DNA from 2 places in the Kitasatospora sp. NPDC030952 genome. Region 1 is predicted to be linked to the other one. Evidence: riboswitches for the same ligand, from Rfam matches in the RefSeq annotation. Region 1 holds a riboswitch; the other holds the start of a gene.

Region 1 (7,741 bases):
CCTGACCGAGCACGGGATCCCGGCGGACCGGGTGGTGCGGGACTACGCCGGCTTCGACACCTGGAACTCCTGCACCCGGGCGCACCGGATCTTCGGGGTGGACCGCGCGGTGCTGGTCAGCCAGGACTTCCACGTCCGGCGGGCGCTGGCGCTGTGCGAGGCGGCGGGCATCCGCTCGTACGCGGTCGGTGTGCCGGAGCTGCACGACAACACCTGGCTGTACGGCGGGCTGCGGGAGGTCGCCGGGGCGGGAAAGGCGGCGGTGAACGTGTGGCTGCGGCCGGACCCGGTGTTCCTCGGGCCCACGGAGGACGGCATCCCGAAGGCGCTGGCCCAGGCCGCGAAGCGGTAGCGGCGAGCGGCCGGCCGTGGGGCGTCGGCCGGGTTCGTACGCACTGTCGGACCCGTGCGCGATGATCGGCGGGTGCGATCTCTGCCGAGCATCATCCACCTCGACATGGACGCCTTCTTCGCGGCGGTGGAGCAGGCGGCCAAGCCGAGCCTGCGCGGCAAACCGGTGGTCGTCGGCGGGCTCGGCGGGCGCGGGGTGGTGTCCACGGCCTCGTACGAGGCGCGCACGTTCGGGGTGCACTCGGCGATGCCGATGGCGCAGGCGCGGCGGCTGTGCCCCAACGCGGCGTTCCTGGCCGGGCGGTTCGAGGCGTACCGGCAGAACAGCGAGATCGTGATGGGGCTGCTGCGCGAACTGTCGCCGCTGGTGCAGCCGCTGAGCCTGGACGAGGCCTTCGTCGACCTGGAGGCCGGTCCGTACGGTCCGGCGCTGACGGAGGCGGACCACGAGACCGGGGAGCAACTGGTACTGGCCCTGGCGGAGGACCTGCGGGCGGACATCCAGCGGTTCACCGGGCTGACCGGCTCGGTGGGGGCGGCGGGCTCCAAGCTGATGGCGAAGATCGCCTCCGAGCAGGCCAAGCCGAACGGGCTGGTGCTGATCGAGCCCGGGCAGGAGCGGGCCGTGCTCGGGCCGATGCCGGTCCGGGCGCTGCCCGGGATCGGGCCGGCCACCGAGCAGGTGCTGCGGCGGGCCGGGCTGAGCACGGTGGCCGACCTGGCGGAGGCGGGGGAGGCGGAGCTGGTCCAGCTGCTCGGGCGGGCGCACGGCGCCGGGGTCTTCCAGATGTCCATAGGACTGGACGAGCGGCCGGTGGTGGCCGACCAGGACGCCAAGTCGGTCTCGGTGGAGGACACCTACGAGGTGGACCTGGCCGACCGGGACCGGGTGCTGCGCGAGGTGGAGGCGCTGGCCGGCCGGTGCGTGCGGCGGCTGCGGGCGGCCGGGCGTTCGGGGCGGACGGTGGTGCTCAAGGTGCGGCGCTTCGACTTCTCGACCCTGACCCGCTCGGAGACCCTGGGCGGGCCCACCGACGACCAGGCGGTGATCACCGCGACGGCGCGGCGCCTGGCGGAGCAGGTGGACATCACCGGCGGGGTCCGGCTGCTCGGGGTGGGCGTGGCCCAGCTGGCCGACTACACCCAGGAGGACCTGTTCGCCCAGGCGCTCCGGGAGGAGGCGGCGGAGCACGCCGAGGTCGCCGAGGCGGCGGTGGCCGAGGAGGAGCCGGAGGAGCCCGTGGTGCGGCGCTGGATGCCCGGACAGGACGTCCGGCACGCCGAGTGGGGGCCGGGCTGGGTGCAGGGCAGCGGGGTCGGGCGGGTGACCGTGCGGTTCGAGACGCCGTGGAGCGGGCCGGGGCGGGTGCGGACCTTCTCGGTGGACGATCCGGAGCTGGAGCCGGCCCGGCCGCTGCCGCTGCGGCAGGCCGAGGAGCCCGCCGGCGACGGGGAGTGAAGCGGGAGAACGCGGAACGGCCCCACCCGGTAGGAGTACCGGGTGGGGCCGCATACCGTGCCGGTCCCCGGACGGTCGTGATGCCCTCGCGACCGAGCGGAGGCCGGGCCCGCGCGTCCTGTCCCTGAGCGCGCGGGCCGGACGCCTCGTCAGGCGTCGGTCTTGGCCAGCTCGGGGCTGGAGTCCTGCCGGGCCGAGCCGCCGGCGACGGCGGTGACGGCCGGCTTGACGGTACGGATCAGGAAGGGGACGACGCCGGCGATGACGCAGATGACGGCCGTGGTCCAGAACGCGTGCTTGTAGGCGTCCAGGGTGGGGATCTGCACCGGCAGCTTGATCGGGAACTTCATGGTGTCACCGGTCAGGATGGCGGTCATCACGGCGGTGCCGATCGCGCCGCCGACGGTGCGGAGCACGGAGTTCATGCCGTTGGCGATGCCGCTCTGCTCGACCGGGACGGCGCCGTTGATGAAGGCGGGCATCGCGGCGAAGGCGAGGCCGATACCGAGGCCGAAGATGGCGGAGGCGGTGTAGATGTCGCCTTCGGCGCTGTGGCGCAGCGCCAGGTAGGCCATCGCGATCGCGCCGAGGACGCCGCCGAGGACCAGCGGCAGGCGCGGGCCGCGGCGGGCGATCAGCACGGCGCCGACCGGGGCGGCCACCATCGAGCCGATCGCGGACGGCAGCAGCATCACGCCGGCGTGCAGGACGGTCGCGGTGAAGCCGTAGTGGGCCAGCTTCTCCGGGGTCTGGGCGAAGTTGCTGATGACCATGAACGAGCCGTACATGCCGAAGCCGATGAGCAGACCGGCCAGGTTGGTGAAGGCGACGGCCGGGCGGCCCATCATCTTCAGGTCCACCAGCGGGTGGGCGACCTTGGTCTCGATGACGCCCCAGATCAGGGCGACCACGGCGGCGACGGCGAACAGGCCGAGGGTCTTGGTGGAGGTCCAGCCCCAGTGGTTGCCCTGGCTGACGGCGACCAGCAGCGCGGAGAGCCAGGCGGCCAGGGTGATGGCGCCGAGCGGGTCGGCGCCGCCCTCCTTGTCGACGACCGGGTCGGACGGGACGCGGAAGGCGACCAGGGCGACCGCGAGCAGGCCGAAGGCCAGGCCCATCCAGAAGATCGACTTGTAGTTCCAGTGCTCCAGCAGCAGGCCGGTCGCGACCAGGCCGAGGCCGGAGCCGACGCCCATCGAGGCGCTGATGGCGGCGACGCCGCCGGTCACCTTCTGCTTGGGCAGCTCGTCACGGACGATGCTGATCGCCAGCGGCATCACGCCACCGCCGGCGCCCTGGAGGACGCGGGCGACGATCAGCCAGGTGAAGGAGTGGGTGCTGACCGCCAGCGCCGAACCGGCGACCAGGCCGGCCAGCGAGATCAGCAGCATGGGCTTGCGGCCCCGGAGGTCGCCGAAGCGGCCCAGCAGGGGAGTCAGCACGGCCGCGGACAGCAGGTTGGCGGTCATCAGCCAGGTGATGTTGGAGCCGGAGACGTCCAGTTCCTTGGCCAGCGACGGCAGGATCGGTACGACCGCGGTCTGCACCACGCTGAACGACAGCATCGCCAGGATGAGGGCCGGCAGGACCCGGGCGTTGCTCTGCTTCTCGGCCGCGGTGGTGGGCTGTGGTGCCTCACTCACGGTTGCTTCCTCCCGTACATAGTGAATGAACTGAAGTAACTGTGCAGGGAGATACTTCAGAGTGTCAAATATCGAGTGGTTAAGGTTTGGCAAAGGGGAAGGCTTTGCCTTCGGCGGACCGGGCGTTGACGGCCGGTCGGGTGGGCTCGGCGCGGGGGCGGGCACGGCGAAGGGCCCCGGACCGGAGTCCGAGGCCCTTGCTGGTGCGGGGTCGGTCAGACCAGGGGGCGCAGCGCGGACGGGCGGGCGCCGTCGATGACCGGGGCGTCCGGCTCGGCGGCCGCGGCGGTGTCGTCGTGGACCTCGACGTTCTCGCGGCGGAGCTCGTCCTGGACGACCTCCTCCGCGGTGTAGCGCTCCACCACCAGGCGGACCCGCTCGATCGGGGCGAGGTACTTGCGGACCACCGGCCGCTCCTCACGGAGGGTGACCTCCTCCACCGCCTCGGCGATCTCCTTCTCGGTGAGCGAGGCGCGCTCGGCGTCGCCGACCGGCATCCGCTCCACCCGGACCCGCTCGCGGACCACCGGGACGCGGCGCTCGACCTGCTCGCTGGTCACGTACTTGCGCAGCTTCGCGGTGCCCAGGACGTGCCACTCGGTGGTGATGTCCAGGCGCTCCTCGCGGCAGGTGATCTCGACCGGGCCGTTGGGGGCCGAGGCGGCGGCGGTGCCGGTCGGATCGACCGCGGACGGGACCGGCTGGTGCTTCGGCTCGACCACCGGGGTGGCGGTCGGCGCGGTCACCGTGCCGTTGGCGACCGGTGCGGGGGTGCTGAGGGTCCGCACGTGGGCCTCCGTGGCGGTGTCGGTGCTGGTGGTCGTCGCGGTGGCGACGGTGGTCATGGTCGGGCCGGGTTCGGGGGAGTGGAAGGCGAGCGGCTTGGCGACCGCGGCGGCCGTGGTGGTGCCGAAGTCGAGGTCGGGCTGGGCCGCCCGGGCGGGCTCACCGTTGGCCGGGTGGCCGTCCGCCGGGGTGTCGAGCCCGTAGTAGCGGTAGAGCTGGAGCTCCTGGGCGGGCGAGAGGTGCTGGCCCACGCCGAAGTCCGGCGAGTCCTTGACCAGCGACTTGTCGTAGGGCACCCGGAGTTCTTCGCCGGAGAACTCGCTCGTGGTGAGCGGGACGAAGGCGTCCCGGCCGAAGATGCCGGTGCGGACGGCCGCCCACTCCGGCCGGCCGGTGGCGTCGTCGAGGTACACCTCGTCGATCGTGCCGATCTTGTCTCCGTTGCGGTCGACCGCCTTGTGGCCGATGAGGTCTCGGGGGTCGATGTCGGTCTGCACTCTTTCCTCCAAGCGCTGCGCCTGCGGAACTCCCGCAGGTAAGGCGGCCGGAGCACCCGTCCCGTCCGCCACTTCACACCAAAAGCCATGAACCGGACGTGCGCGACCGGGGTGCGGCCGGACGGGTCCGCGCTGCTCCGTACGGGGGACGCGCGTAGACCCGGAGTCGACCCGACGCACCCGTGATCGCAGGGCCGCCCGCTGGTACCCTGGGCCGCGACCGCCGAGCCCGCTCGGGAGAGTCCCCGACAGCGAAAACCGCTGGTCGAGGCGCCGAAGGAGCAACTCCTCCCCGGAATCTCTCAGGCATCCGTACCGTGCGGGATAGGTCACTCTGGAAAGCAGGGCAGGAGCGTCGGCGCGGGAGCCGGCGATCACCACCCTCACCGACGGTGCAAGCCGACGGAGCGCCACAGCGCGACGTGCGGGCGAAGCTCTCAGGTCCCGATGACAGAGGGGGAGGCCTTTCGGGTCCGTCCGCCCAGGCCGGTCCGCTGTCCGCAGCGGCGTCGGCCGGTCGGCGTGCGTACCCCCGCCGGTCCGTGACCAGGAGGCCTCGACCACCATGAACGCCCAGCCGAACGCGGGACGCCCCACCAGCGCCTCGACCCTCACCGAGCTTGAGCTGGCCAGCCCCTTCGAGAACCGCCACATCGGCCCCGACGCCGCCGCGCAGGAGAAGATGCTGGCGTCCGTCGGCTACGGCTCGCTGGACGAGCTCGCCGCCACCGCCGTTCCCGAGGCGATCCGTTCCATCACCGCCCTGGACCTGCCCGCGGGCCGCAGCGAGGCGCAGGTCCTCGCCGAGCTGCGCGAGCTGGCCGGCCGCAACCAGGTGCTCCAGCCGATGATCGGCCTGGGCTACTACGGCACCTTCACCCCGCCGGTGATCCTGCGCAACGTCATGGAGAACCCGGCCTGGTACACGGCCTACACCCCGTACCAGCCGGAGATCTCGCAGGGCCGCCTGGAGGCGCTGCTCAACTTCCAGACCCTGGTCTCCGACCTGACCGGCCTGCCCACCTCCGGCTCCTCGCTGCTGGACGAGGGCACCGCGGCCGCCGAGGCGATGGCGCTGGCCCGCCGCGTGACCAAGGTCAAGGGCGGCGTCTTCCTGGTCGACGCCGAGACCCTGCCGCAGACCGTCGCGGTGATCAACACCCGCGCCGTGCCGACCGGTGTCGAGGTCGTCGTCGCCGACCTGTCCGGGGGCATCCCGGCCGAGATCGCCGAGCGCGGCGTCTTCGGCGTGCTGCTGCAGTACCCGGGCGCCACCGGCGTGGTCCGCGACCTCACCCCGGTGATCGAGCAGGCCCACGGGCTGGGCGCGATCGTCGCCGTCGCCGCCGACCTGCTGGCGCTGACCCTGCTCAAGTCCCCGGGCGCGCTGGGCGCCGACATCGCCTGCGGCACCTCGCAGCGCTTCGGCGTGCCGATGGGCTTCGGCGGTCCGCACGCCGGCTACCTCTCGGTGCGCGCCGAGTACGCCCGCTCGCTGCCCGGCCGCCTGGTCGGCGTCTCCGTCGACGCCGACGGCAACCGCGCCTACCGCCTGGCGCTGCAGACCCGTGAGCAGCACATCCGCCGCGAGAAGGCCACCAGCAACATCTGCACCGCCCAGGTGCTGCTCGCCGTGATGGCCTCGATGTACGCCGTCTACCACGGCCCGGACGGCCTGGCCGACATCGCCCGGCGCACCCACCGCTACGCCGCCGCCCTCGCCGAGGGCCTGCGGGCCGGCGGCGTCGAGCTGCTGCACGGCGAGTTCTTCGACACCGTCACCGCCGTCGTCCCGGGCCGCGCCGCCGAGATCGCCGCGGCCGCCCGCGCCAACGGCATCAACGTGTTCCAGGACGGCGAGGACCGGATCTCGGTCTCCACCGACGAGACCACCACCCGCGAGCACCTGGCCGGCGTCTGGGCCGCGTTCGGCGTCCCCGCGGTCGAGGTCGCCGAGGCCGCCGACGCGCTGCCCGCCGCGCTGCTGCGCGCGGACGAGTACCTGACCCACCCGGTCTTCCACAGCCACCGCTCGGAGACCGCCATGCTGCGCTACCTGCGCCGCCTGTCGGACCGGGACTACGCGCTGGACCGCGGCATGATCCCGCTGGGCTCCTGCACCATGAAGCTCAACGCCACCACCGAGATGGAGGCGGTGACCTGGCCGGAGTTCGGTCAGCTGCACCCCTTCGCGCCGGTCGACCAGGCCGCGGGCTACCTGACCCTGATCCGCCAGCTGGAGCAGCAGCTGGTCGAGGTCACCGGCTACGACGCCGTCTCGATCCAGCCGAACGCCGGCTCCCAGGGCGAGCTGGCCGGCCTGCTGGCCGTCCGCGCCTACCACCACGCCAACGGCGACACCCAGCGCGACGTCTGCCTGATCCCGTCCTCGGCGCACGGCACCAACGCCGCCTCCGCGGTGATGGCCGGCATGCGCGTCGTCGTGGTGAAGACCCTGGTCGACGGCGACGTGGACGTCGAGGACCTGAAGGCCAAGATCGAGCAGCACCGCGACAACCTGTCGGTGCTGATGGTCACCTACCCGTCGACCCACGGCGTGTACGAGACCCAGATCACCGACATCTGCGCCCTGGTGCACGAGGCCGGCGGCCAGGTGTACGTGGACGGCGCCAACCTGAACGCCCTGGTCGGTCTCGCCAAGCCGGGCAAGTTCGGCGCGGACGTGTCGCACCTGAACCTGCACAAGACCTTCTGCATCCCGCACGGCGGCGGCGGCCCGGGCGTCGGCCCGGTCGCGGTGCGCGCCCACCTGGCGCCGTACCTGCCGAACCACCCGCTGCAGGCGGAGGCCGGCCCGGCCACCGGCGTCGGCCCGATCTCGGCCGCGCCGTGGGGCTCGGCGGCGATCCTGCCGATCTCCTGGGCGTACGTCCGGCTGATGGGCGGCGAGGGGCTCAAGCACGCGACCCAGGTCGCGGTGCTGAACGCCAACTACATCGCCAAGCGCCTGGCCCCGCACTTCCCGGTGCTCTACACCGGTCCGG
Region 2 (7,741 bases), on a different contig from region 1:
ACCACGTCGACGTGCTCGCAACCGCCGTAGTAGCGGCGGCCGGGGTAACCCTCGGCGTACTTGTTGGTGAGCACCGAACCCTGGGCCTCCATGACCGCCACCGGGGCGAAGTTCTCGGAGGCGATCATCTCCAGCGTGGTCTGCTGGCGGTGCAGCTCGGCGTCGACCGCGGCGGCGATCTCCGGGTCGAGGGCGTGCAGGGACTGGTTGAGAACCGTCATGGTGTGGTCTTCCCGGGGAGGAGAGCGGAGGGACGGTGGGGTGCGGGACGGACCGCCGTGCTGCGGCCCGTCCCGGCGGGGGCTCAGCCCTCGGCGTGGGTGAGCGCGTCGTACTCGGCGGCGCTGAGCAGCGTGTCGGTGGCCTCCACGCGGACCTTGAACAGCCAGCCGCCCTCGAACGGGGCGCTGTTGACCAGGCTGTTGTCGTCCAGGACGTCCTGGTTGACCTCGGTGACCTCGCCGGTCACCGGGGAGTACAGGTCGCTGACCGACTTGGTCGACTCCAGCTCGCCACAGGTGTCGCCGGCGGTCACGGTGTCGCCGACCTCGGGGAGCTGCACGTAGACGATGTCACCGAGGGCGTCGGCGGCGTGCTTGGTGATGCCGACCGTCGAGACACCGTCCTCGGCGGCCGTCAGCCACTCGTGCTCCTTGGTGTACTGCAGGTGCTGGGGGTTGCTCATGGCGTCATTCTCCAGGATGGGAAGCGGGTACGACGCAGCGGGCCGCCGCGCGGACGGCTCCGACGTGCGCCTATGGGAAAACCGGGGTCGGCAGGGCCTCAGCGGGCGCGCTTGTAGAACGGCAGCGCCACGACCTCGACCGGCTCGTGCTTGCCGCGCACGTCCACCGCGACGGCGGTGCCGGGGGCGGCGTGGGCCGCGTCGACGTAGGCCATCGCGATCGGCTTGCCCAGGGTCGGGGACGGCGCGCCCGAGGTGATCCGGCCGATCGGGGCGCCGTCGGCGGAGACCACGGTGTACTCGGCGCGCGGGACCCGCTTGCCCTCGGAGACCAGGCCGACCAGCACCTTCGGTGCCCCACCCTGAGCACGCAGCGACTCGGCCGCGGCGGCGGCCTGCTCCAGCGCCTTGCGGCCGACGAACGCGCCCTCGTTGGTGGTCTTGTCGAAGCGGACGACCCGGCCCAGGCCGGCGTCGAACGGGGTCAGGTCGGTGGACAGCTCGTGCCCGTACAGCGGCATGCCCGCCTCCAGGCGCAGCGTGTCGCGGCAGGACAGGCCGCACGGGACCAGGCCGCGGCCCTCGCCGGCGGCGGTCAGCGCCTGCCAGACCGGCTCGGCGTCGACCGGCCGGCAGAAGATCTCGAAGCCGTCCTCGCCGGTGTAGCCGGTGCGGGCCAGCAGCACCTCCTTGCCGGCCACCTGGGCCGGGAGGATCGCGTAGTACTTCAGGCCGGGCAGGTCGGCGTCGGTGGTCTCCGCCAGGATGGCGGTGGCCTCCGGGCCCTGGACGGCGATCAGCGCGTAGGTGTCGCGGTCGTCGGTGACGACGGCGTCGAAGCCCTTGGCGCGGGCGATCAGCTCGTCCAGCACCAGCTGGGCGTTGGAGGCGTTGGCGACGACCAGGAAGGCGTCCGCGCGCAGGCGGTAGACGATCAGGTCGTCCAGGATGCCGCCGTCCTCGGCGCAGATCATGGTGTAGCGGGCGCGCAGCTCGCCGAGCGCGGAGACGAAGCCGACCAGCGCGTGGTCCAGCATCTCGCCGGCCTGCGGGCCGGTGACGGTGATCTCGCCCATGTGCGAGAGGTCGAACAGGCCGGCCTTGGTGCGGACGGCGAGGTGCTCCTCGCGCTCGCTGCCGTAGCGCAGCGGCATGTCCCAGCCGGCGAAGTCGGTCATGGTCGCGCCGAGGGCGCGGTGCAGCGCGTCGAGCGCGGTCAGGCGGAGGGACGACATGGCCAGGAACTCCTCGGTCGGGGCACTCAGGGGCGCGCGCCGGACCGGACCCGCTCGGGGCCGACCCCGCGCGCGGGCATGCGGCGGCGTGGGTCTCCCCATCTGTCGTCGAACCTGAGAGCTTCGCCGCCCGCCTGCCCTCAGCCGGTGCCAGCATCGGCTGGTTCCAGCATCGGGGACAGGGCGGCGGCTTGCACCGTGGGTGGGCGTACGGCGGGGCCGTACGCCGCTTTCCAGATGTGCCTAACCCGCGCGGTAGGGGGGCCTGAGAGATTCCGGGGAGGACTTGCTCCTTCGGCGCCGGCCGTGCCCCGATGAGGGGCACTCCGGGCTCTCCCGCGCGGGTTCGAGCGGCCGGTGTGGAGTTGTGGGGGCCCGCGGCGCATGCCGTCGGACGCGCACATCATGGCACGTCCTCGCGGAGGAGGGGAGAGGGGACCCGGTCACACGACGCCAAGGCGAACACGGGCCCTAAACTCTTGCGCGTCGGCGCAGCAGTGGGCGGCCGACCCGGCGGCAGGCCGGATCGGCGGCGCATGGAGTACCCGGTGGAGCAGCAGCAGGGGTGGGGCGGGCCGGAGGCGGCGCCGTCGGGCGGCGCGTGGCCGGCGAACGAGCTGGAGCAGGTGCTGACGGCCGCGCTGGGCGACCCGGGGGCGACCCCGCGGGTGGTCGAGGTGCTGGCCCGCAGCCAGGTGTGGATCCCGCTGCCGGCCGGGGGCGACCCGGCCGGGCAGGGGCTGGACCTGCCGACCATCGAACTGGCCGGGGCCCCGTACGTGCCGGTGTTCTCCTCCCAGGAGGTGTTCCTGCGGCAGGCGCCGGGGATGGCGTTCGCGGTCGCGCCGGCCTGGGAGTTCGCCCGCGGGCTGCCGCTGGGCGTGGGCATCGCGGTCAACCCCGAGGCGGCGGTGGGCATCCCGGTGCCGCCGCAGGGGGTGGCCGAGCTGCGCCGCGGCCCGCGCGGGGACCGCTGGGAGCACACCGAGAACGCGCCGGAGGGGCCGACCGGTGGCCGGGTGGCGCTGCGCGAGCCGGTTCCGGGCGAGGACCCGGAGTACTTCCTGGCCGCGTGCCGGGCCGAACTGTCGTCCCTGCCCGGAGTGTTGACCGCGCGCCGGGCACTGGCCAGCATCGAGGGCGAGCCGACGGTGATGTTCGTGGGGGTCCAGCTGGATCCGGCGGCCCCGGCCGACCCGGGCGCGGTGAACGAGGCGCTCGGGCGGGCGCTGGGAACCGCGCCGCTGCCGGGGGGCGTCCACCTCGTGCTGCTCGACCTCGCCGACGACCCGGTGGTCGAGTGGCTGCTGACCCGGGTCATGCCCTTCTACTCGCGGGTGTGAGCGGGGATCGTTCACAGGCACGTCGCCGTGGCGGCGGCCGGTGCGGCGCCATAGGGTGCGTGCAGGCGGCTGACGGGCCGGCGGGTTCAGGAAAGAGGCGCGGCGAGGTGGGCGCATGAGTGCGGGAACGGGAGCGGGCGGGGTGCCGGGGCCCTGGGGCCAGGCACCGGCCGGGCACCCGGCAGCGGATCCGGGCGTGTTGGAGCAGGCTCTGCGCGAGGTCGCGCCGGAGCGCTACGACGCGTACGAGCGGCTGCTGCACGCGCTGGCCGAGGGCCGGGTCTGGATGCTGCTCTGGCACGGCACGCCGGGCAGCCCGGACGCGCAGTACGGGAACATGGAGATCAGCGGCCACGGTTACGCGCCGGCCGTCACCTCGCCCGAGCAGCTGACGGCCTCCGGCTGGGCGCGGGCCCATGAGGTCATCTCCGGGCGGGAGATCGCCGCCTCGCTGTACCGCACCCGCTGGGGCCTGTGGCTCAACCCGCACGCGCCGGGCGGCGGGGTGGGGGTGCCGTGGGCGGACCTGCGGCGGGTCGCCGCGGGCCTGGACCGGCTGCCGGCCGGGCCGTTGAAGCTGAGCGAGCCGCAGGTGAACGCCCAGCAGTTCTTCGCGCTGCTGGAGCGGCAGGCCGGCGAGGTGCGCGCGGTGCGGGCGCTGCGCCGGGCCTGGGTGCAGCCGGCGGTGGGGGAGCCGTACCTGGCGATCGGCCTGGACCTGTACGAGAGTTCGCCGCCGGCCGTGGAGGCGGTGCGGGCGCTGATGCAGCGGGCGATCGCGGTGGCCCCGGAGGGGCTCGCGGTGTCCACGGTGGCGATGGCGGACGAGTACGACCCGGTGGCGCTGTGGATGCGCGCGAACGCCCGGCCGTTCTTCGACCGGGAGGCGGGCCGGCCGCCGACCGGTCCGTACCCGCCGGTGCCGCCGCCGTACCCGGGGCAGTCGATGCCGGGGCAGCCGACCCCGGGGTGGACGCACGGCGCCCAGCAGTCCGCGCCGGGTTGGGGTCACCAGCCCCAGCGACAGTGGCCCGGCTACCCCGGCCGCTGATTGCCGAAACCGGTTGCCGAGACCGGTTGCCGGACCAGTTGCCGAAATCTCCGACACGAAGCCGACTTGATGCGCCATCAGGTCGGCTTCGGTGCTTTCCGGACGAATCTTCCATCGCCGTCGATGACGCATCTTGACATGGCTCTCGCACCCGTGTGAAGAGGTATATGCCGAAGACCGGGGAGGTGCATGCGGGCAGATCACAGTTGGGCATCTGTCGCTTGGCAGGGCTGGCGCAAGCCAGTTCGGATGGCAGAGAGTTCTGCGCAACGCACCGCGCGTACTGGGAACCCCACGAAGGTGAACGCGCAAGCCGACCGCTCGATCCATGCGACGCCCATCCCGCATGGAGGCAGTGCCCGTGCACGACGCACTGCCGCGACCACCTGCTCCTAGCACCTCCGCACGTCCGCAGCCGTACCGCCGAACCGGCGCCCGGCACCCGTGGGCCGGCCACCGTCGGCGAGGGGACCAACTGACCATGACCGCACCCATCACTACCGCCGGGAACGAACCCGAGGCACCCGCCTCCCCGAGCCCGGCCAAGACGATCGAGGGCCGCTCCCTCGGTCGGATCGCCTGGACCCGCTTCAAGCGGGACAAGGCCGCTGTCGCCGGCGGCATCGTGGTGATCCTGCTGATCCTCCTGGCCGTCCTGTCCGGGCCGTTGGAGTCGCTGTTCGGGCTCAACCCCGACCAGCCCAACCCGGACCTGCTGGACGCCGACCTCGGCGGACTCCCGCTCGGGGACTGGGGAGGGATGAGCGGGGACCACCTGCTCGGCGTCGACCCCCTGCAGGGCCGTGACCTGCTCGCCCGCGTGGTCGACGGCTCCTGGGTCTCCCTGCTGGTCGCCTTCGGCGCGACCCTGCTGTCCAACACCATCGGCACCGTGCTCGGCGTGATGGCCGGCTACTACGGCGGCTGGGTGGACACCCTGATCAGCCGGCTGATGGACGTCTTCCTGGCGTTCCCGCTGCTGCTGTTCGCCATCGCGATCTCGGCCTCGCTCCAGGGCGGCGCGTTCGGCCTGCACGGCCTCCCGCTGCACATCCTGGTGCTGATCTTCGTGATCGGCTTCTTCAACTGGCCCTACATGGGCCGGATCGTGCGCGGACAGACCCTCTCGCTGCGCGAGCGGGAGTTCGTGCACGCGGCCCGCAGCCTCGGCGCCCGCGGCCCCTTCATCCTGTTCAAGGAGCTGCTGCCCAACCTGGTCGGCCCGATCCTGGTCTACTCGACCCTGCTGATCCCGACCAACATCCTCTTCGAGGCCGGGCTGAGCTTCCTCGGCGTCGGCATCCAGCCCCCGCAGTCCTCCTGGGGCGGCATGCTCGCCGACGCGAAGAACTACTACCAGGTGGACCCCCAGTACATGGTGGTCCCCGGTGTCGCGATCTTCATCACCGTGCTCGCGTTCAACCTGCTCGGCGACGGGCTGCGTGACGCCCTCGATCCCAAGAGCAACTGACCCGAGAGCAACTGACCCGAGCGTCAGGCCCTCCCTCCTCCACATCCTCAAGGGGTTGATCTCACCCATGCGTAGGTCCCGTACCGCCGTGCTGACCGCCGTGGCTGCCGCCGCGGTCCTGGTCGTCACCGGCTGCTCCTCCAGCACCAAGGGCAGCGGTGGCAGCTCCTCCTCGGCCGGCTCCAACGACAGCAGCGGCGGCGGCGCCGACGCGGCCACCAAGCAGATCGTCAACGCCTCGGACAAGAAGGGCGGGACGGTCACCTACGAGATGAAGGGCACCCCGGACTCCCTCGACCCGGGCAACACGTACTACGCGTACATCTACAACTTCTCGCGCCTGTACGGCCGTCCGCTGACCACCTTCAACCCGGCGGCCGGCGCCGACGGCAACAAGCTGGTCCCGGACCTCGCCGAGTCGCTGGGCCAGCCCAGCGCCGACGGCCTGACCTGGACGTACAAGCTGCGGGCCGGCCTGAAGTACGACGACGGCACCGCGATCACCTCCAAGGACGTCAAGTACGCCGTGGAGCGCTCGAACTTCGCGCCCGAGGTGAACTCCAACGGTCCGACGTACTTCCACGACCTGCTGGTCGACAACCCGGACAAGTACCAGGGCCCGTACAAGGACAAGACCGGCGACCTGAAGTCGATCGAGACCCCGGACGACACCACGATCGTCTTCCACCTCCAGCACCCCTTCGCCGACTTCGACTACCTGGTCAGCGCCCCGCAGACCGTGCCGGTCCCGCAGGCCAAGGACACCGGTGCCGACTACGTGAAGCACATCGTGTCCTCGGGCAGCTACAAGTTCGAGTCCTACGAGGACGGCAAGCAGGCCGTCCTGGTGCCGAACACCAACTGGGACAAGAGCACCGACCCGATCCGCAAGCAGCTGGCGGACAAGATCGTGCTCAAGATGAACATCGACCAGGCCACCATCGACAAGGACCTGATCGCCGGCAACGCCCAGGTCGACCTGGTGGGCGGCGGCGTCGACCCGCAGACCCAGGCGCAGATCCTGCGCGACCCGAAGCTCAAGGCCAAGACCGACAACGCCTACGGCGGCCGCCTGGTCTACATGGCGATCAACAGCAAGGTCGCGCCGTTCGACAACATCGACTGCCGCAAGGCCGTCCAGTTCGCGATCGACAAGGTCGCGGTGCAGACCGCGCTCGGCGGCCCGATCCGCGGCCAGGTGGCCAGCACCGTGCTCCCGCCGGACATCCCGGGCCACCAGGACTTCAACCTGTACGAGACCCCGGGCAACAAGGGTGACCAGGCCAAGGCCAAGGACGCCCTGAAGGCCTGCGGCAAGGATGGCGGCTTCAAGACCGTGCTGTCCGCCCGCACCGAGCGCGCGACCGAGGTCGCCGCGGCCACCGCGATCCAGGCGCAGCTGAAGAACATCGGCATCGACGCCGAGATCCAGCAGTTCCCGCAGGGCAAGTACCTGACCGACTCGGCCGGTGCCCCGCAGTACACCGAGGACCACAACATCGGTCTGATGATGATGCAGTGGGGCGTCGACTGGCCGACCGGCTACGGCTTCCTGCAGCAGATCGTCGACGGCCGCGCGATCAAGGCCTCCGGCAACAGCAACCTGGCCCAGCTGAACGACCCGGCCGTCAACAAGATGATCGACGACGCCGCGGTCAACCCGGACCGGGCCGGCCGCGAGAAGATCTACGGCGACATCGACAAGAAGGTCATGGAGTCCGCGGTGTACGTCCCGCTGACCGACTTCAAGGTCTTCCTGTACCGCCCGGACAGCGCGACCAACATCGCCTCCACCCCGGCCTTCTCGGGTGAGTACGACTACCTGAACATCGGCACCACCAAGTAAAGAGCCTGGCTCCGCATCCCTGAAGGCAGGTGAAGGCAGCGGCGCCCGCCGCCGTCCGGCAGATCCCGGACGGCGGCGGGCCGCCGGAGCCGCCCAACTGTGTTTGCCTA

Evidence for each region. A riboswitch is a leader RNA that binds a small molecule or an ion and turns the genes downstream of it on or off. The one in region 1 is predicted to bind glycine.
Region 2: linked by a shared signal. The riboswitch ahead of gcvT (glycine cleavage system aminomethyltransferase GcvT) and the one ahead of gcvP (aminomethyl-transferring glycine dehydrogenase) in region 1 are both predicted to bind glycine.

What each region holds. Positions count from the first base shown of each region.
Region 1 is NZ_JBVIFM010000022.1:138,392-146,132, reverse strand. It holds gene ACZ47G_RS31130 (SanA/YdcF family protein) at 1-352, shown strand, start outside; gene ACZ47G_RS31125 (DNA polymerase IV) at 425-1,810, shown strand; gene ACZ47G_RS31120 (MFS transporter) at 1,960-3,453, opposite strand; gene ACZ47G_RS31115 (PRC and DUF2382 domain-containing protein) at 3,669-4,736, opposite strand; glycine riboswitch at 4,961-5,064, shown strand; glycine riboswitch at 5,066-5,197, shown strand; gene gcvP (aminomethyl-transferring glycine dehydrogenase) at 5,302-7,741, shown strand, end outside.
Region 2 is NZ_JBVIFM010000003.1:43,105-50,845, reverse strand. It holds gene glyA (serine hydroxymethyltransferase) at 1-221, opposite strand, end outside; gene gcvH (glycine cleavage system protein GcvH) at 305-685, opposite strand; gene gcvT (glycine cleavage system aminomethyltransferase GcvT) at 784-1,920, opposite strand; glycine riboswitch at 2,164-2,269, opposite strand; gene ACZ47G_RS07870 (enhanced serine sensitivity protein SseB C-terminal domain-containing protein) at 2,457-3,263, shown strand; gene ACZ47G_RS07865 (enhanced serine sensitivity protein SseB C-terminal domain-containing protein) at 3,379-4,314, shown strand; gene ACZ47G_RS07860 (ABC transporter permease) at 4,796-5,785, shown strand; gene ACZ47G_RS07855 (ABC transporter substrate-binding protein) at 5,853-7,631, shown strand; gene ACZ47G_RS07850 (ABC transporter permease) at 7,731-7,741, shown strand, end outside.